4 regions of the Capillibacterium thermochitinicola genome follow, and region 2 is predicted to be linked to each of the others. Evidence: a T-box and tRNA genes for the amino acid it is inferred to sense, from the RefSeq annotation. Region 2 holds a T-box; the other regions hold tRNA genes.
The links. The T-box of region 2 lies ahead of leuS (leucine--tRNA ligase). A T-box ahead of a tRNA ligase gene usually reads a tRNA of that ligase, here a tRNA-Leu.

Region 1: it encodes a tRNA-Leu, which carries the amino acid that the T-box ahead of leuS (leucine--tRNA ligase) is inferred to sense. The anticodon was not compared.
Region 3: it encodes a tRNA-Leu, which carries the amino acid that the T-box ahead of leuS (leucine--tRNA ligase) is inferred to sense. The anticodon was not compared.
Region 4: it encodes a tRNA-Leu, which carries the amino acid that the T-box ahead of leuS (leucine--tRNA ligase) is inferred to sense. The anticodon was not compared.

The regions. Positions count from the first base shown of each region.
Region 1 is NZ_JAAKDE010000010.1:115,500-120,049, forward strand. Features, by position in the region: gene G5B42_RS05695 (xylulokinase) at 1-339, opposite strand, end outside; gene G5B42_RS05700 (ROK family transcriptional regulator) at 414-1,574, opposite strand; tRNA gene G5B42_RS05705 (tRNA-Leu) at 1,840-1,922, shown strand; gene G5B42_RS05710 (fumarate hydratase) at 2,744-3,583, shown strand; gene G5B42_RS05715 (FumA C-terminus/TtdB family hydratase beta subunit) at 3,596-4,132, shown strand; gene G5B42_RS05720 (hypothetical protein) at 4,189-4,550, opposite strand, start outside.
Region 2 is NZ_JAAKDE010000023.1:10,237-14,786, reverse strand. Features, by position in the region: gene yqeK (bis(5'-nucleosyl)-tetraphosphatase (symmetrical) YqeK) at 33-620, shown strand; gene rsfS (ribosome silencing factor) at 661-1,008, shown strand; T-box leader at 1,147-1,350, shown strand; gene leuS (leucine--tRNA ligase) at 1,393-3,846, shown strand; gene spoIVB (SpoIVB peptidase) at 3,984-4,550, shown strand, end outside.
Region 3 is NZ_JAAKDE010000003.1:61,293-65,842, forward strand. Features, by position in the region: gene G5B42_RS01730 (TolC family protein) at 1-531, opposite strand, end outside; gene G5B42_RS01735 (TolC family protein) at 538-1,596, opposite strand; tRNA gene G5B42_RS01740 (tRNA-Leu) at 1,900-1,986, opposite strand; gene G5B42_RS01745 (cation:proton antiporter) at 2,054-3,235, opposite strand; gene G5B42_RS01750 (P-II family nitrogen regulator) at 3,276-3,632, opposite strand; gene groES (co-chaperone GroES) at 4,109-4,396, shown strand; gene groL (chaperonin GroEL) at 4,461-4,550, shown strand, end outside.
Region 4 is NZ_JAAKDE010000005.1:7,605-12,154, forward strand. Features, by position in the region: gene G5B42_RS03340 (alcohol dehydrogenase catalytic domain-containing protein) at 1-1,020, shown strand, start outside; gene G5B42_RS03345 (sodium-translocating pyrophosphatase) at 1,149-3,137, opposite strand; tRNA gene G5B42_RS03350 (tRNA-Leu) at 3,336-3,422, opposite strand; gene G5B42_RS03355 (IMPACT family protein) at 3,795-4,403, opposite strand.

The sequences.
Region 1 (4,550 bases), on a different contig from region 2:
GTCGCCGATCTCGGCGGCCCTGCTGTCACACCAGATGATCGCCGGGCGCAGGACTTGACCCGCTTTGTCGACCAGGACCAGCCCATGCATCTGGTAGGAAATCCCGATGGCCTTAATGGCTTCCGGTTTGACTTCGGCTTTTGCCAGTAACATGGCGGTCGCTGCTTGCACGTGTTGCCACCAGGTTTCCGGGTGTTGTTCCGCCCAGCCAGGTCGCGGAGCGTCGATGGCCAGTTCGGTTTGGGGGGAAACCGCTGAAGCCACCAGTCGACCATCGGCGGCCAGCAGGGAAGCTTTGATTGAGGAGCTTCCCAGATCATATCCTAGTAAATATGCCATTTTCACCATCCTTTTTTTCAAGTTTCGTTCAACCGGTTTTGAACCTCCGTCATCACCTCGCTTTTTCCGGCTACTCAGGTCAACGCATTGATGATCTGCTCAAGAACGATGGTGCCCATGCCCAAAGCAGCCGCCTTGTTACCGAGTTGGGAAAATTCCAAGCGGACACCGGCATAGGACTTCTCCAGGGTCCGTTCTTTGATCTCCTTCAGCAACGAGTTGAAAATCAACGGTTTAACGTTGGCAATCTCACCCCCGATGATCACCATCTCCGGATTCAAGCCGTTGATCACACTGGCGATCCCGAGGCCGAGGTATTTGGAGACCGTCTGGAGGACATTGGTTGCGCAGTGGTCGTCTTCGTGGCATTTAAGGAGAAATTCCGGGAATGTAATTTGTTGATTACCGGTTTCTTCCGCGTACATCCGGAGGGCGGCCGCGTTCGAGGCGTAAACCTCCCAGCAGCCCCTGTTCCCGCACCGGCAGGGCAAACCCTCCGGCTCCACCGTCATATGCCCGAATTCGCCCGCATTGCGCAGATGTCCGGAGAATAACCTATGGTCGATGATTAACCCGCAACCGATCCCCATGCCGACAGAGATGTAAGCCAGATGGCCGACATTGCGTCCCAAGCCGAACTCCACTTCGCCCAAGGCGCCGGCATTGGCTTCGTTTTCAAGATAGACCGGTTTATCCAAAGCAAGCATGGCCGGTAGATCCACGTTTTTCCACCCAAGGTTCGGCGCAAAATCGATGATCTCCGCTTCATTGTTGAGGACGCCCGGGACACCGATCCCGATTCCCCCCAGTTTTGCCCAGGGGATTTTGTGTGTGGCCAATAAATCGTGGATAAAAGTTTTGAGCAGGGGAACAACCTGCCACTCATCCCGGCCCTGAAAAGCAACTTCCTTTTCCGCCTGGACATCGCCTTTAAAATCAAGGAGGACGCCCACGATGCGGTCGACTTGAAGGTCAAGCCCCAGAGTATAACAGTAGTCCGGGTTTAACTGATAGAGGAGGGATCTTCGCCCACCGGTCGAGCGGGCGATCCCGCTGTTGAGGATCAAGTTCTCCTCTTCCAATTCGCGGATGAATGTCGCCACGGTCGTGGTACTTAAACCAAGTTCCTCGGTGAGTTCGCGCTTGGAAACCACTTGTTTGGCTTTGACGCAACGGAGGATCTGCGCTTTGTTGTTGGTCCGCATAAGCTCCTGATTGATTGCCTTTTTAAACATTGCCCAACCTCGATTCCGACTTTTAATGGTGTGTTGCCAATGTTAATAAAAAACTTTTAAAAAGTGATTTATAATATTCGCGAATGACCCGCCATATTCCTGCCGCGCGCCAGGAAAAAATACGGACGCGAAAAGCCGTTTGCTTGAGGGCCGATTCGCTGCCAATTGGATGATAAATAATCGATGGGCAAAAAGCGCATGACCAAAAACGGATCCGGCCTTGACAATAACAACTAAAGGTTGTATAATCATTTATGCTGAATGTGCCCAGGTGGCGGAACTGGCAGACGCGTACGTTTGAGGGGCGTATGGGCAACCGTACCGGTTCAAGTCCGGTCCTGGGCACCATAAGAAAGTCCACTGCAGAAGTACCGGGAGGTACCGATGCAGTTTTTTTGTTTATATAACCTTAAAAAAACAAAGACGCCTTTCGGCGTCTTTGTGGTCTTTTATTTTTTTTTTCTTTTGGCTTCGAAGAGAATATAATTGCGTTTATATAAGGTTATGCCATATAATTTTTCTTCTCTAAATCTAGCAGTAGTTTTTCCTTCAAACCTTGCTCGTATCTTCTAATTTGGCGGGGTATTGTTGAAGACTTTCCGGCTTTTAATAGGGTTATTCATGTCAAATGTGAACATTAATTGTTTAATTTTTTAGTGTTTCAGGGGGAGGTCTGCCTGTTGAAGCATTCTCCTTTCTTCTTTTAACTCTTTTCGAGGCTGAGACGGGATTCGTTTTTAGATTAACTTCATTATACGATAATAAGTTATAAATTACAAAAATATAATATAAAATTTCGGTGGTATGTCCGTATGATCTAAAACATATAAACTTTATAAAAATGGAAAGAGTTGTCAATAAGATATACCCTAAGAGTTGAAGGTAAAAGATTACACCGGGAGTTAATAAATCAATAGAAGGAGAAAACTGTGGGTTAACGAATATAATGAATAAATATTAATAGATGAAGAAAAAAAATGAGCAAACGGGTGAAGTGGTGGACTGGATACCGAATGATTGCTACACTGCAGTGTGGTTTCACTGTTTTAAAGATGATATAAAGAGATATAATCCGGTCCTGGGCACCATAAGAAAGTCCACTGCAGAAGTACCGGGAGGTACCGCGGCAGTTTTTTTATTTTTAGTGTCAGTTTTGCGGGGGGATGGTCGTGCGGGAGCTCAATGTGGGAGTGGTTACGGAGACGGTCGCCCGGTTGTGTGTTGAGGCCTGCCGGGAACTCGGGGCGGATGTCCGCGCTTTGCTGGAAAAAGCCCGTAACGAGGAGGAGTCGGCGTTCGGTTGTTTCATCCTTGACCAAGTGTTGGCGAATTTGGCGGTGGCGGCCCGGGAACAACTGCCCATTTGCCAGGACACCGGGATCTGTGTGGTTTTTCTGGAAATCGGCCAGGATCTGCACCTGACCGGTGGGGACTTGGAGGAAGCGGTCAATGCGGGTGTCCGCCGGGGGTACCAGGAGGGTTACCTCCGGAAGTCGGTGCTTTCGCCCTTGACCCGGGTTAACACGCAGGATAATACGCCGGCGGTGATCCACACCCGGATCGTGCCGGGGGATCGCCTGAAGGTGACCGTCGCCCCCAAGGGGGCCGGCAGTGAGAACATGAGCCGTTTGCAGATGCTGAAACCGGCCGACGGGATCGAGGGCGTAAAGCGCTTTGTCCTGGAAACGGTGGCGGCGGCGGGGGGGTGTGCCTGTCCGCCGCTGATTGTGGGGGTAGGGATCGGCGGTACAATGGAAAAGGCGGCTCTCCTGGCGAAAAAAGCCCTGATCCGCCCGGCCGGGACGACCAGTGCCGAGCCGGCGGTCGCCGCCCTCGAAGCGGAACTGTTGGCTTTAATCAACCAAACCGGGATTGGACCGCAGGGGCTGGGCGGAAAGGTAACGGCTCTGGCGGTACACATTGAGACCTACCCCACCCACATCGCCGCCCTTCCGGTGGCGGTGAACCTTCAGTGCCATGTTGCCCGCCACCGGAGCGCAATCTTGTGAGGTGAGAAACAAGTGGCGAAAACCAAAGCACTCCAAACCCCGGTCCGCCCGGAAGAGCTGGCCGGTTTGACCAGTGGGGACCTGGTCTCCTTATCGGGGATCGTTTACACCGCCCGTGATGCAGCCCACCAACGACTGGTGGCCCAGTTGGCAGCGGGGCAGCCGTTGCCGTTCGTCCTGGACAACCAGGCCCTTTTTTACACCGGACCCAGTCCGACGCCGCCGGGAAAGGCCATCGGTTCCTGCGGCCCGACGACCAGCAGCCGGATGGACGGGTACACCCCGGCTTTACTGGAGAAGGGTTTAAAGCTTATGATCGGGAAGGGTCCCCGTTCGGCCGAGGTCGTGGCGGCGATCCGCCGGTACCGGGCCGCTTACCTGGTGGCGACCGGTGGGGCGGCGGCGCTGCTGGCCCAGTGTGTAAAGAAGGCCGAGCTGATTGCCTATCCCGACCTGGGCCCGGAAGCCGTCTACCGTTTGGAAGTGGAAGCGATGCCACTGATTGTGGCGATCGATCCCGAAGGCCGGGATCTTTTTGCCAAACCATAAAAATCCCCCGCTGTGCGGGGGTGTTATCTCCTGCGCCCGCTGGTGCAGGTGGAAAGTTAGCGACAAACACAGAGGGTGTTAAAACGGTTCGAAGGATGAACCACCACGAAACCTTGTGGGCACGGGAGTTTCCGGTTTTTCAGTTTGAAAGCGGACAACTGCAAAATCTGTAAAACAGCCAGGAGCTGCTCAATAGCCGAGAGACCCAAGGTTCCGTTCTGAAGAATAAATTGGGCTTGGTTCAGCCGGCGGAGAAGATCATTTTTCGGACCGGAAGCCAAGGGCAAGTTGCGGACGGCCCCGCGGATCAACTCGATTTGGTTAATGAGATCGGCGGCAACGGCAGGGGTCAGGGCTGCCGGATTGCCTAAGAATTCGGCGACCGCTTGGGAGACCTCTTCGATCCGGCGTAATACGC
Region 2 (4,550 bases):
GATTTAATATACTATAATTAATCTTAAGCTTAATGGGGGTCTATATGAACCTTGAAACGCTCAGCCGCAAATTAAGTCAGACGCTTTCCCCGCCCCGTTTTCAACATTCATTAAGGGTAATGAATTTTGCCCGGGAACTGGCCCGCCATTACCAAATTCCGGAGGAGCCGGTGGCGGTGGCGGCTTTAATGCATGATGTCGCCCGCGAAAAAGACGGTCCGGAAATGCTCGCCTTGGCTAGTTCTTACCAGATTCCCATCTTGCCCCTGGACAAAAAGGCCCCCGTTTTACTTCACGGACAGGTTGGCGCCGAGCTTTTAAAACGCGAGTGGGCGATCACCGCCGAGCCGGTGCTTGAAGCGGTGGCCTACCATGTCACCGGCGCGCCAAAGCTGGGGATTGTAGGCGAATTAACGATCATCGCCGACTTTGCCGAGCCGGCCCGTCAGTTTTTTGCCGCCCAAGTTGCGCGGGAACTGGCCTTTCGAAACCGCCTAGCGGCTTTAAAGTACATTTATACTCAGAAGATTAGATATATTTTGGATGCCGGTTTCCTGTTGCATCCATTGACGCTGGAAGCCCGGAACATGCTTTTGCTGAATGAATCCGGCGAGGAGTAAATAAACACGGAAGGAAATTATGGTCGGAGGTTTAGGATGAATGGATTTTGACAAGGTCTTATCTGCTGCCTATACGGCAGTGATCGATCAGAAGGGGGAAAATCCCGTCATATTGGACTTGCGGGAGTTAACGGTGGTGACCGATTATTTTTTAATCACGACCGGCCGTAATCCTAATCACCTTAAGGCCTTGGCCGATCATCTCCTTGAAAAGCTTGGTGATTTAGGTTTAACCCCTTTCCGCCGGGAAGGGGATCAAGATGCCCGGTGGATCCTGCTGGATTACGGCTTTTTGGTTATTCATCTCTTAGGCCAGGACGAACGCGATTTTTACCGCCTGGAGGAGCTTTGGTACGGTGCAAAAAGATTAACTCCGACCATCGCTTGACATTTAAACCGCTCTGATTTATACTTTTATAAGGTTTACCAATCCCAAATAAGGTAAACTTTTCTTTTAAAAGATTGCCTCAATCGAAGATAAAAACCAGTGTTTCTTATTCTCGGCAACGGTTAAAGACTTAAAAGATGAGAACTGATGAAGGGGAGTAGTAGGTTGGATTAAGGGCTTAGAGAGCCGGTGGGTGGTGCAAACCGGACCCGGGATCGGACCGAACTCACCCCGGAAGTTCAGGAATGAAAATTCCTGACCTGTTCCAGGGTTAATGGACAAGAGGGCATTCCGGAGGAATGCCGAAACAGGGTGGTACCGCGACTGTTGTTCGCCCCTGGTCAGAAAATGACCAGGGGTCTAAATTTTATTGGAGGGATTTTGATGACGACAAAATACGACCGTTATCAGCCGCGCAAAATTGAACCTTTTTGGCGGCAAAAGTGGGAAGAATCGGGCCTTTACCGTTCGGTAATCAGGAAGGATAAACCGAAATTTTATGCCTTGACCATGCTGCCTTATCCCAGTGGTGATCTGCATATCGGTCACTGGTATGCCATGGTTCCTTCCGATGCCCAGGCCCGTTTTAAACGGATGAACGGTTATAATGTCTTGTTCCCGATCGGCTTTGACGCATTCGGTCTTCCGGCCGAGAATGCTGCCATCAAGCGGAACGTGCACCCGCAAAAATGGACCATGAACAATATTGAACGGATGCGGGAACAATTAAAGTCGATGGGCGCCATCTTTGACTGGCAACGGGAAGTGATTACCTGTTTACCGGGTTACTATAAATGGAGCCAATGGCTTTTCCTGAAGCTTTATGAACGGGGTTTGGCTTACAAAAAGATGGCCCCGGTAGACTTTTGTCCGACCTGTAATACCACTTTGGCGCGGGAACAAGTTTGGGGCGAAGACCGCCATTGCGAACGGTGTGAGACACCTGTGGTGAAAAAAGAACTGGACCAGTGGTTCCTGAAAATTACCGACTATGCCGAGGAATTGCTGGACTTTTCCAAGATCGACTGGCCGGAACGGGTTGTCTCCATGCAGAAGAACTGGATCGGCAAGAGTGAAGGGGCCGAGGTTGACTTTGAATTGCCGAACCAGGAAAAACTGACGGTCTTTACCACCCGGCCGGATACTTTATGGGGAGTCACCTTTATGGTGCTGGCCCCGGAACATCCCTTGGTGGATAAGCTCACCACGGAGGAGTATAAAGAGCAAGTTAAAGCTTATCAATATGCGGCCAGCCGCCAAAGTGAGATTGAACGCCTGGCCGTTGATAAGGAAAAAACCGGTGTTTTCACTGGAAGTTATGCGGTCAACCCGGTGAACGGTGAAAAAATTCCGATTTGGATTGCCGATTACGTCATGATGGGCTATGGTACGGGGGCGATCATGGCGGTTCCCGCCCATGACGAGCGGGACTATGCCTTTGCCCGGAAATATAATCTCCCAATTAAGGTAGTCATCTCACCCGACGAGGGGTTGCCCGAACCCTTGACCGCCCCTTACACCGAGGTCGAAAATGGTAAGATGGTCAATTCCGGCCCCTTCACCGGCGTACCGGCGCAGGAAGGGAAAGCGCGGGTCATTGCCTGGCTTGAGGAAAAAGGACTGGGCCGTCGAGCCGTCAATTACCGTTTACGGGACTGGCTGATCAGCCGCCAGCGGTACTGGGGGACCCCCATTCCCATCGTCTACTGCGATAAATGCGGCACCGTTCCAGTTCCCGAGAAAGACCTGCCTGTTCTCTTACCGGAAGATGCCGAGTTCTTACCAACGGGCGAATCACCGCTGAAACACCATGCGGGTTTCCTGCATACCGAATGTCCCCGCTGTGGGGGTCCGGCCCGCCGGGAAACGGACACGATGGATACCTTTATCTGTTCTTCCTGGTACCAATATGCTTATCTCAGTCCTTATTATGAAGGGCCCATTCCCTTTGACCGGGCGGAAGCGGATTACTGGCTCCCGGTTGACCTGTACACCGGCGGCGTCGAGCACGCTTGTATGCATCTGATCTACACCCGTTTCTTCACCAAAGCCATGCGCGACCTTGGCCTGGTTGACTTCGACGAACCAATGCTCGTTCTAAGAAACCAGGGGATCATCCTTGGTGAAGACAGTGAGAAGATGAGTAAATCCCGGGGGAATGTGGTGGCGCCCGATGATCTGGTTAACACCTACGGGACGGATACAGTCCGGGTTTACCTCATGTTCGGGTGGCGCTGGGAAATGGGCGGCCCCTGGGACAGCAAAGGCATTGAAGGAAGCTACCGCTTCTTGAACCGGGTTTGGGAACTGTTGCTATTCCCGGTGGAGGAGAAGGTAAATCCAACACCGGAAATGGTTGAGACTTTACAAAGGAAACTGCACCAGACGATTAAACGGGCAACGTTGGACCTGAAAGACTTTGCCTTTAACACCTATATTGCCGCTTTAATGGAATTCTCCAACCTCCTTTCGAAGGTCAAACCGGCTTTGTGGGAAACGGAAAGTTGGCAAGAAGCAGCAAAAACCTTTACTCTGCTCTTGGCCCCGGCCGCACCCCATCTGGCCGAGGAGCTCTGGTCACGTTTGGGCGGCGACTACTCGGTACACGACCAACCCTGGCCTCAGTGGGATGAAGCACTGGTCTTAGAAAAACAGGTGGAAATCGTCATCCAGATCAACGGAAAGATTAAAGAGCGTTTGGTCATCGCAGTCGATGCGCCGGAAGAAGAGGTGAAAGAGCAGGCTTTAGCCCTTGCGGGGATTCAAGCGGCGCTCGGCGGCAAAACTCCGCGGAAGACCATATACGTTCCGGGACGTCTTTTAAACATCGTCGTTTGAAACTAAGAGCATAGGCGTTAGGCGCCTATGCTCTCTTTCCAAACTCCCTTGTTTTTTCTTCGTATAAAGGCCGATCTTAACGGGGATTTTATCAGTGAATACACCTTATAGCTGCGGTTTTATTGGAGGAAGATATGATGCCACCCCGTTACCGACGACCTTTTACCCTAGGCGTTGCTCTACTCTTTGGAATCGGTCTCCTGCTTATTTTACCCCAAGCGATCCAGGTTCAACTTTTCCCCAGTCAACTACGGATTGTCCCTGGACAGAACTTTCAATTATCCTTAAAAAAACCCTTCAGTATTTATTTGGAAGCCAACCGCCTTGACGGGATTATTGGTGCCAATGGCCGCAAGGAACTGGCCAAAGGACAAAGTGGAACCTGTTCACAGGTGATGGTCCGTTCGGAACGTGAAGGCACCGGGACCCTGGAGTTTCGCTTGTTCGGCATTCCGATCCGCCGGGTTAACCTAGTTGTGGAAAAAATGCCGGAAGTGATCCCGGGCGGACATGCCATCGGCGTTTTGGTTGCCAAAGAAGGCGTCATCGTCACTGGGCATCTTCCGGTCCGTGATGACACGGGAAAGGAGTTTTATCCGGCCGCGGAGGCCGGGGTCAAGGTCGGAGATCTGCTTGTTGCCATTAACGGACAGGTTGTCCACCGTATCCATGAGGTGGACCGCATTATACAGCAGGAAGCGGCC
Region 3 (4,550 bases), on a different contig from region 2:
CATCCTGGTCGCTTGCCAAGCCAGATTCGCCTCCGCTTTTTGTAAATTAATCAGGGTTCGCAGGTACCTCTGCTCTTCCGCCGAGGGGACCCAAGGAAAAAGCCGTTGGTTGAGGGAGAAGGAAAAGCCGACCTCCGGTTCGGCCGCAGTGTTTAAATCCTTCTTTAAAGTTAACTGCGGTTCCAAAGCAAGCCCGAACCGGAAGGCTTTACGGCCGGTAATTCCGGCCCGTACCTGTTCCGTTTCCTCACGGCCGGAGAGTGGTTCCGCCTTCTCTCCTGTTCCGGACAGGCTTAAGCCTCCGTCTAAGTTCAGTTGCCAGCGTAGACTCGTTTCGATGGTGGCCAGTTCCCGCTGGATCTGCTCCACCTCTTGCCGCAGCGTGATCAGGGACGGGCTATGTTCGAGGCCCCAGGCGATCACTGCAGCCAAACTGTCCGGTTCCGCAGCCTCTTGCCCCTGAACGGGCCGGACCAGGAGAACCAGCAACAGGAAAAAGCAGAAAACACGCAAAGATTTACCTTTTTTCATGGTCGTTTACACCTCCAGGTCCAGACCCAGCATTTGTTGGAATTCCCACTTTTTGAGCTGATAATTGGTAACGGCACTAAACATTTGGTACTCGGCCTGGAGAAGTTCGGCCTCGGCCGCCAGGCGGTCTACTTCCTTCAAAAGTCCCACTTCATATTGTTTTTGGACCTTTTCGAAATTCGCCCGGACCGCGGCCAAATGAACCCGGTTCAACGCCAAATCCTCCGTCAGTTGCTTTAAAGCCGCGTACTGCTGACGGACGGAGTTCTCCAGCTCCCACGCAGTTTCTTCCTGGCGGAGCAAGGCAAGCTGCAGATTGTTCTTAAGTTCTTGGAGCTCAACCGCCGGTACCGAACCAAGCTGTGCCCGTTCCAGCGCAATCTGGGCCAGCTCTACTTCCAGCGTCACCGCCCGCAGACTAAGGCTGCTTGCGCGGGCCCGGTTTTGACAGTCAGTTTCGCTTAATTCCCAGGTCAGCGCTGTTTCCACCGGCTGCAAACGGAAGACGGGTCCGTCCGGCGGCCAGCCGATCTCCTTCGCCAACTGGCGCCGTAACTGTTCATAGCTGTCTTCCGCCTTTTTCAACTCGAGACGGGCGCGGTGGTACTCGTTCTCTTGTCGCATCAAGGCCAAACGGGTCTCATACCCTTGGGCCACCCGCTGTTTGAGCTGCTCCAGGGTCAGCGTCTCCCACGCCAGCCGTTTCTGGCGCCAGGTTATTTCCTGCTCGGTTTGGAGCACCTCCAAATACTTCCGGGCAATCTGAAGCAGCGCTTGGTTTTTGGTCCGCCGGTAATTATCTTCCGCCTGCAACAGATTTAATTCCAGTTGTAACTGGGTGTGACGCGAACCGGCCAGTGTACTTGTGACTTTGTTTCGCTCATAATTAAGACGGGCGTTTTCCCAAGTAAGCCAGGCCTTTTTAATTCCGTAGTTCGCCTCCAACCCCAGCGCCAGCGCTTCCGCCAAACTTAACTCCTGCGTGGCTGCCGCCGGAACCAGCGGGGAAATGACCAGCGCCATCAGCGCCCCCAAGAGCATGGCATAGATTATGTTCTTCCGCAACCGTTCTCCCTCCTATGTTCAAGCCGAATAAAAAAGGGACAAAAACACTGTTTTTTTATAAAGGTAGGGTGCCCAAGGTTTGCCAGCAGAGTCGGCAAGCCAAACCCCTGTTTCTTCAGTATCACCCAAATAAACGCCATTTTGTCTAGATTGTTCCTTTCAACCCCAACTTTAGACCAAAAGGTTTTTTATACCAAAAAAGGCCGCCCTAAAAACGGCCTTTCGCCATATTAATCTGCGATCCCTTTCTTTTTTGAACTAAAAAATAAACCTCCGTCATTCAACGGAGGTAAAAAACTTTTTTGGTGCCGAAGGCGGGATTTGAACCCGCACGGGAGTACTCCCACTGCGCCCTGAACGCAGCGCGTCTGCCAATTCCACCACTTCGGCATCGCATCACTTATTATAACCGAAAAACACCGGCTTGTAAAGGGGTAAACTTGCTAAAAGATCATGGTTAATTACCGGCAATGTGCGCTTCACCGGCTTTCACAATCGCTAGTTTCGCAAAGAACGGACCGATGATCTCATAAACCACGACCGAACCCAGGATAACGGTGGTGACCATACCGGCGATTTCGGGCATACCCTGCTGGACCAGCAAGGTAAGGCCAATGGCCACCCCGGCCTGGGGAACCAGGCCCAACCCCAAATACTTGCGGACGACCGCCGGGGCGTTACTAATCAGCGCACCGAAAGTGGCGCCGCCGATCTTCCCAAGGACCCGGCTGACAATATACGCAACCCCAACTAGACCAACCTTGGCCAACAGGCCCAGATGTAAATTGGCCCCGGCTAAAACGAAAAAGAGGACATAAATCGGAGTATCCACGGTACTGACCAACCGGAACATCTTTTCCGCCTGGTGGGGCAGGAGATTCACCGCGACACAACCCATGGTCATCCCGGCGAGCAAAGCGGAAAGGTGCAGGACCTCCGCCAGACCGGCCTGCAGGAAAACCATTCCCAGCGCCAGGACCAATTTATCCGGTTTTTCCTTAAGCCGAGTGGCCAAGAGCAAAAGAACAACTCCAAAAACGATTCCTAAAATGATTGAGCCGAATAGTTCCCAAAGGGGCGCCGCAATCATCGCCGCCACTCCCCCGCTGACTTTCCCGGCGAGGATTTTCGCCAACGCCATGGTGATGCCAAAGGCGATCAAACAAAAGGCATCGTCGAGCGCAACAACGGCCAACAGATTGCTGGTCAAAGGACCCTTGGCCTTGTATTCCCGGAGGACCATAATGGTGGCCGCCGGGGCGGTCGCAGTGGAAATGGCCCCGAATAGCAGAGCGGAATGGAGTTCCACTCCTAAGAGGCAATGCAGGGTTAAGGCAACAAAAAGATACGCCCCCATTGCCTGTGTGACAGTAATGACCATCACGCTTTTCCCGCATTTCTTTATTTCATTCAGCGATAGTGCGCCGCCGATGGAAAAGGCGATAATACTTAAAGCAATCGAATTGATTGGCGTTAAGACAGTAATCGTTTCCTCAGAAATTATATTAAAAACCGACGGGCCGAGCAGTAAACCGATGAGGAGATAGCCGGTGACCGCCGGTAGTTTTAAATGGTTAACTACTTTTCCAGCAACAAGACCGGTGATTAAAATTATTCCTAAATATAAGATAACATTCATTGCCAAAACACCCTTCCCCTGAATTATCATCAAGCAATGTTTACGGTAATTTTCGTCCCAAACCAACCGCTTTGGTCACCGGAAGGACGAACATCATCCCCGTACAGGCCTCTTCGAAGTTATGAAACATGGCGGACAGTTTTTCCATTGCCTGCGCGATCTTTTCCGGGTGTTTGGAGATGGCAAAGATGGTTCGGTTATGTTGGTGTTCCCGGTTGGCCAAATCCCGGAGTCCAAAGAAAATAGGAATATGGGTGGCGAGAACCTTCGCCATTCCTTGGGTCTCCATAATCGTCGCGCCCCGGATTTCGCATTCCAGCAAGACTTCCAAGACCGGCTCCAGTTTCTCCGGGTCATCGATGATGATAAAGAGGGCTTGAATGTTTTCCTCTTGCATCGTAAGTCTCCTTTCATTATTTAAAAAATCTGCTTATTGACTCAACCAAATATCATAGCGGTTTCCCCTTTCCGGGTCAAATTGAAAACGCCCAGAAATAAGGCGAGAAAACTCGTTCCTCTCCTTGGGGGCGTTCTCAAGGTAAAGTTCCTCTTCATTGTTTTTATCTTTGGGGCAAAGCTTTATAATGCTTAATAATACGGGCCAATGTTTAAATTCTGTATATTTTTGGGGAAGTAATCGTAAAATATAGGCGTACTTTGGAGTTTTAGGCAAAATTTAGCCCTTTAGGGTGCCTGATGGAGCAATGGAACGCTATTTTTGACTAACCAGTACAAATTATGCTTTTTTACCGAAACAAGCCGATTATGCTTCTTGCATTTTCCAAGTTTGGTTAATACAATTAAACCTAGATTAGCACTCACCTTGAATGAGTGCTAATAACAAGCTAAAAACAAGCTTTGAGGAGGGAGAAAATGAAAATCAAACCGTTAGGCGAAAGAATCGTCATCAAAGTTCTCGAGAGTGAGGAGAAGACCAAAAGTGGTATCGTCCTCCCCGACACCGCGAAAGAAAAACCGCAAATGGGTGAAGTCTTAGCGGTCGGCTCTGGGAAGACCCTGGATAACGGCCAGAAAGTCCCCATGGAAGTGAAAGTTGGCGACAAAATCCTGTTTGCCAAATACGCCGGAACCGAAGTCAAGGTGGACGGCGAAGAATACATGGTGCTGAAGGAAAGCGACGTCCTCGCGATCCTCGAGTAAATCCGCTAAAGTTTGAACAAGTTATTGGACAACTTTTTTAAAAACTAATGAAGAGGGTGAGAAAATGGCAGGTAAACAAATTATTTATGCCGAGGAAGCACGGCACGCTTTAGAGCGTGGTGTCAATAAACTTGCTGATGCCGTTAAAATTACG
Region 4 (4,550 bases), on a different contig from region 2:
GTACTGGAAACCAGTTGGCCCACGCCCGAATGCGGTCCGGATGATATAATTTTAAAGGTGGAAGGTTGTGGCGTATGTGCGGGTGACATTAAGTGCCGGCACGGGGCGGCGATGTTTTGGGGCGACCAAGTCCAGCCGCGGTGGGTCGAGCCGCCGTTTATCCCCGGGCACGAATTTATCGGGCGGATCGTCCAGATGGGCGCGAACGTAAAAGGCTATGAACTTGGGCAACGCCTGGCGGCCGAACAAATTGTTCCTTGCTGGGAATGCCGGTTCTGCAAAACAGGACACTACTGGATGTGTGAACCCCACCGGATCTTCGGCTTCTTTAACAGCCTAAACGGGGGGATGGCGGAATATATTCGCCTGCCGAAGGAAGCCCTGAAGTATGTCGTGCCCGCGGACCTGCCGCTGGAAAAGGCCCTTTTGATTGAACCCTACAGTTGTTCAAAACACTGTGTGGACCGAGCCAATATCTCATGCGAGGATGTGGTCGTGATTGCTGGGGCCGGTACCTTGGGCTTGGGCATGGTGACCTACGCAAAACAGCGTAATCCGAAAACCCTGATCGTCCTCGACATGATGGACAGCCGGCTGGCCAAAGCGAAGGAATTCGGGGCTGATCTGGTGATGAACCCGGGTAAAGTCGATGTGGTCAGCGAAGTAAAAAGATTGACCGGGAATTACGGCTGCGATGTTTATATCGAAGCGACGGGGCATCCTTCGGCTGTTGGGCAGGGTCTCCAGATGATCCGTAAACTCGGCCGCTTTATCGAATTTTCGGTCTTCGGTGAGCCGGCGACCGTTGACTGGTCGATCATTGGTGACCGTAAAGAACTTGATGTGCTGGGCGCGCACTTGTCACCCTATTGCTATGATTATGTGATTAACGCAATTGCCGACGGGACGCTCAAGACCGACGGTATTGTCAGCAAAACATTCCCCATCGAACAGTGGGAAGATGCTTTCGATGCCGCGACCGGTAAGTACGGTGACTTTAAGGTTGCCATCGTTTTTTAGGACGGGTCCCGGTGATCCAGGCGGCGGAGTTTAAACCGCTCAACAAAATGAAATAGAAAAGAACGGCCCCCTGAGAACAGGGCCGTTCTTATTATTTGTTAATATAAAGGTGCCTGTATGACGTATAGTTATCTAATCAGAGGCGCAATCGTCAGCGCCACGATCTCCACCAGTTTAAAGAGGATGTTTAAGCTGGGACCGGCCGTATCCTTGAAGGGATCGCCGACGGTATCCCCGATGACCGCGGCTTCGTGGGCGGGCGACTTCTTCCCGCCGAAGTTCCCGGCTTCGATGTATTTTTTCGCGTTATCCCAAGCTCCGCCGGAGTTGGCCAGGAAAAGGGCCATCAACATTCCGGTCAAGAGGGAACCGCCAAGGACACCGGCCAATGCTTCCTTCCCGAGGGCAAAGCCGACGACGACCGGAGCGAGCAGGGCAATGACACTGGGGAGGGTCATCTCTTTCAACGCCACCCGGGTGGAGATATCGACGCAGCGGGCATAGTCGGGTTTGGCTTTTCCTTCCCGCAGCCCGGGGATCTCCCGCATCTGCCGACGGACCTCCTCAATCATAAACCCGGCCGCCCGTCCGACCGCCTCCAAGGCCTGGGCCGAGAAGAAGAAGGGCATGATCCCGCCGATAAACAACCCGATAATGACCGAGGGGGACAACAAATCGATCGCCTCAAGCTGGGCGGCGCTGGCGTAAGCGGCAAACAAGGATAAGGCGGTGAGCGCCGCCGCGGAGATATCGAAGCCCTTGGTCACGGCGGCCATGGAGTTGCCAACCGAATCGAGGGTATCGGTGACTTCCCGGACTTCTTCGGGGAGACCGGCCATTTCGGTAATACCGCCGGCATTGTCGGCCACCGGGCCATAGGCATCGACGGCAATGGTAATGCCGGAGATGGAAAGCATCGAGACCGCACTTAAAGCCAGCCCGAAGAAACCGCCGAAACGGTGGGCAATCAAGACGGCACCGGCGGTGATCAGGATCGGCAACACCGTCGATTTCATGCCGATGGCCACACCGTCAATGATGGTGGTGGCGGTACCTGTTTGCGCCGCCGCGGCCAGCGCACGAACAGGTTGCTTCTCGTCGGAAGTATAGTATTCGGAGGCCAGCCCCACCAGTAACCCGGCAATCGGGCCAACCATGACCGCCCCGAAAAGGGAAAGGTCATTCAGGTAAAACTTGGTGAAGAAAAATCCGCCCAGTACCGCCAAGGCGCAGGTGACATAGTTCCCGTTGTTGATCGCGCTATACACGTTACTGTTTTTCCGCATGCGAATGAAGTAGACGCCAAGCACTGAAGCCAGCACCCCGATGGCAAAGAGGAGAACCGGCCCGACAATGGCCTTGGCTCCGTAACGGGCGGTTAAAGTTGCCCCGAGCGACATGGCGGCCACCATCACTTCCGCTTCGCTTTCAAAAAGGTCGCTGCCCATGCCACAGACATCCCCGACGTTATCCCCGACGTTATCGGCGATGACCGCCGGGTTCCGCGGGTCGTCTTCCGGAATTCCTTCTTCCAATTTACCAACGAGATCCGCGCCGACGTCGGCCGCTTTCGTATAGATCCCGCCCCCAAAGCGGGCAAACAAAGCCACCAAAGAAGAGCCTAAGCCGTATCCGGTAAGTAATTCCGGCTCGCCAAAGAGGAGATAAAGGACGGAAATTCCGACCAGGTTCAGACCAACGACGGTCAAACCCATAATTGCACCGGCGGGGAAGGCGATCTGTAAAGCTGCCACGGTTCCATTTTTCGCAGCCTGGGCCGTCCGGACGTTGGCCAGGGTCGCCGCGTTCATCCCGATAAACCCGGCCAGCAACGAAAGGAAAGCACCGATCAGAAAAGTGACCAGGGTGGGCAGATCCAAGGTGAAATAGATGATGGGGAGGGCGATTAACAAGACCCAGGCGACGCTGGTGTATTCCCGACGAATAAAGGCAAAAGCACCGGTGCGGATCGCATGGCTAATCTCCTGCATCTTTTCGTTACCGGGATCCGCCTTTTTAATCTGACGGTAATAAGACCAGACCACCAGTAAAGTCACAATTCCGACCAGAGGTACAACCCAAAACAAATCCGACCATAAATTAGACCAGAAAGACAAGGTTCCACCTCCAACAGCAAGTAGCTTAGTAGTGTATGAAAGGGCGAAGCGTTCCCGCCGTTAATGTTTCGTGTTCTTCCGGAAAAACCCTACTGAATTTTAGGTTTCCAATGGGTTAACATTGCAAAAATCGGGTTTTATCTGTAATATGACCAAAAAAGCGCATAAAAAAAACCCCCTTAATGGGGTGATTTTTCTTGGTGCCGAAGGCCGGACTCGAACCGGCACGCTTTTGAGGGCGGTAGATTTTGAGTCTACTGCGTCTGCCAATTCCGCCACTTCGGCACGGGTTTTAAACATCTTCGACCTTCATTGTAACAAAGAAGGCGGCCGCTGTCAAGGATTTATCATGGTCCAGAAAACGGTTTTTCGGGAGATCCTTGGGCGAAAGGAACTGGCCGGCTCTTTAAAAAAGGGCGGTAAAAACCGCCCGGAATCAAATGGCATTGTCCAGAGACAGATTGGCCTTTGGTGCGGTCAAGGCCGGAGAAAGGATGGGTTGGCGAGAAACGAGTTTAATCGGTGGTAAACTCATTTCTTTAGTATTAAGATATTCCGGTGGCCGGAAAAGGGCCCTCCGCCAAGAGCATAAAATTGAGAAAGGGGATTGAACGAGTAGTTCATTCGTGTTCTTGGCTGTATGGAAGACGGGGGGCGTCAGTGCCCCTCCGCCCATTTCACGGCGGACAGTCCCTGCAAAGCGCCGGTTAAAGCGGCACGGTTGCTTTCCGGAACATGGACGGTCAGGCTGACCACCGCGCCGTACTCCTCCTTGACAAGCTTGCCTTCGTAGGTCTGGAGCAGACGGTTGACGACTGGTAACTGCGGGTACGGCAGCGTCAAGGTCAGTGTGAAGGTGGGGCGAAAAGGACGCCGCCCGGCGGCGAGGAGTGTTTGTAGGGCGGTGGAATGGTAGGCGTCGATTAAGCCCCGGACACCCAGTTTTTTTCCGCCGAAGTAGCGGGTGACCACCACCACCGTATTGGTGAGCTCCTGTTGCAGGATGGCGTTGAGAATCGGCCGGCCGGCGGTCCCGGACGGCTCCCCATGGTCGCTATAGTAGGTGACCGGGTTTTCGCCCAGGCCGATCCGGTAGGCGAAACAGTTGTGGGTGGCCTGGGGATGAACTTCGGTTTTGATCCGGCCAATAAAGGCCTGGGCTTCGTCGGCATCGGCCACCGGCGCGGCGTGGCCGATGAAGCGTGAACGTTCGATCTTCTGTTCCCACGTCTGTTCCTGGGCGACGGTAAAGTATACTGGTTCCATCGTTCACCTCATAAAATCCATGTCAAATCCTTAATCCATTATTCCACATTTGGGGGAAAGATTCCTTCGCTTTAAAGCTTGGGAAGACGGCCGCCGCCGGAGGGGCGGGGCAAAAGGCAAGCATTGACTTTCCAGTAATCTTCGGCT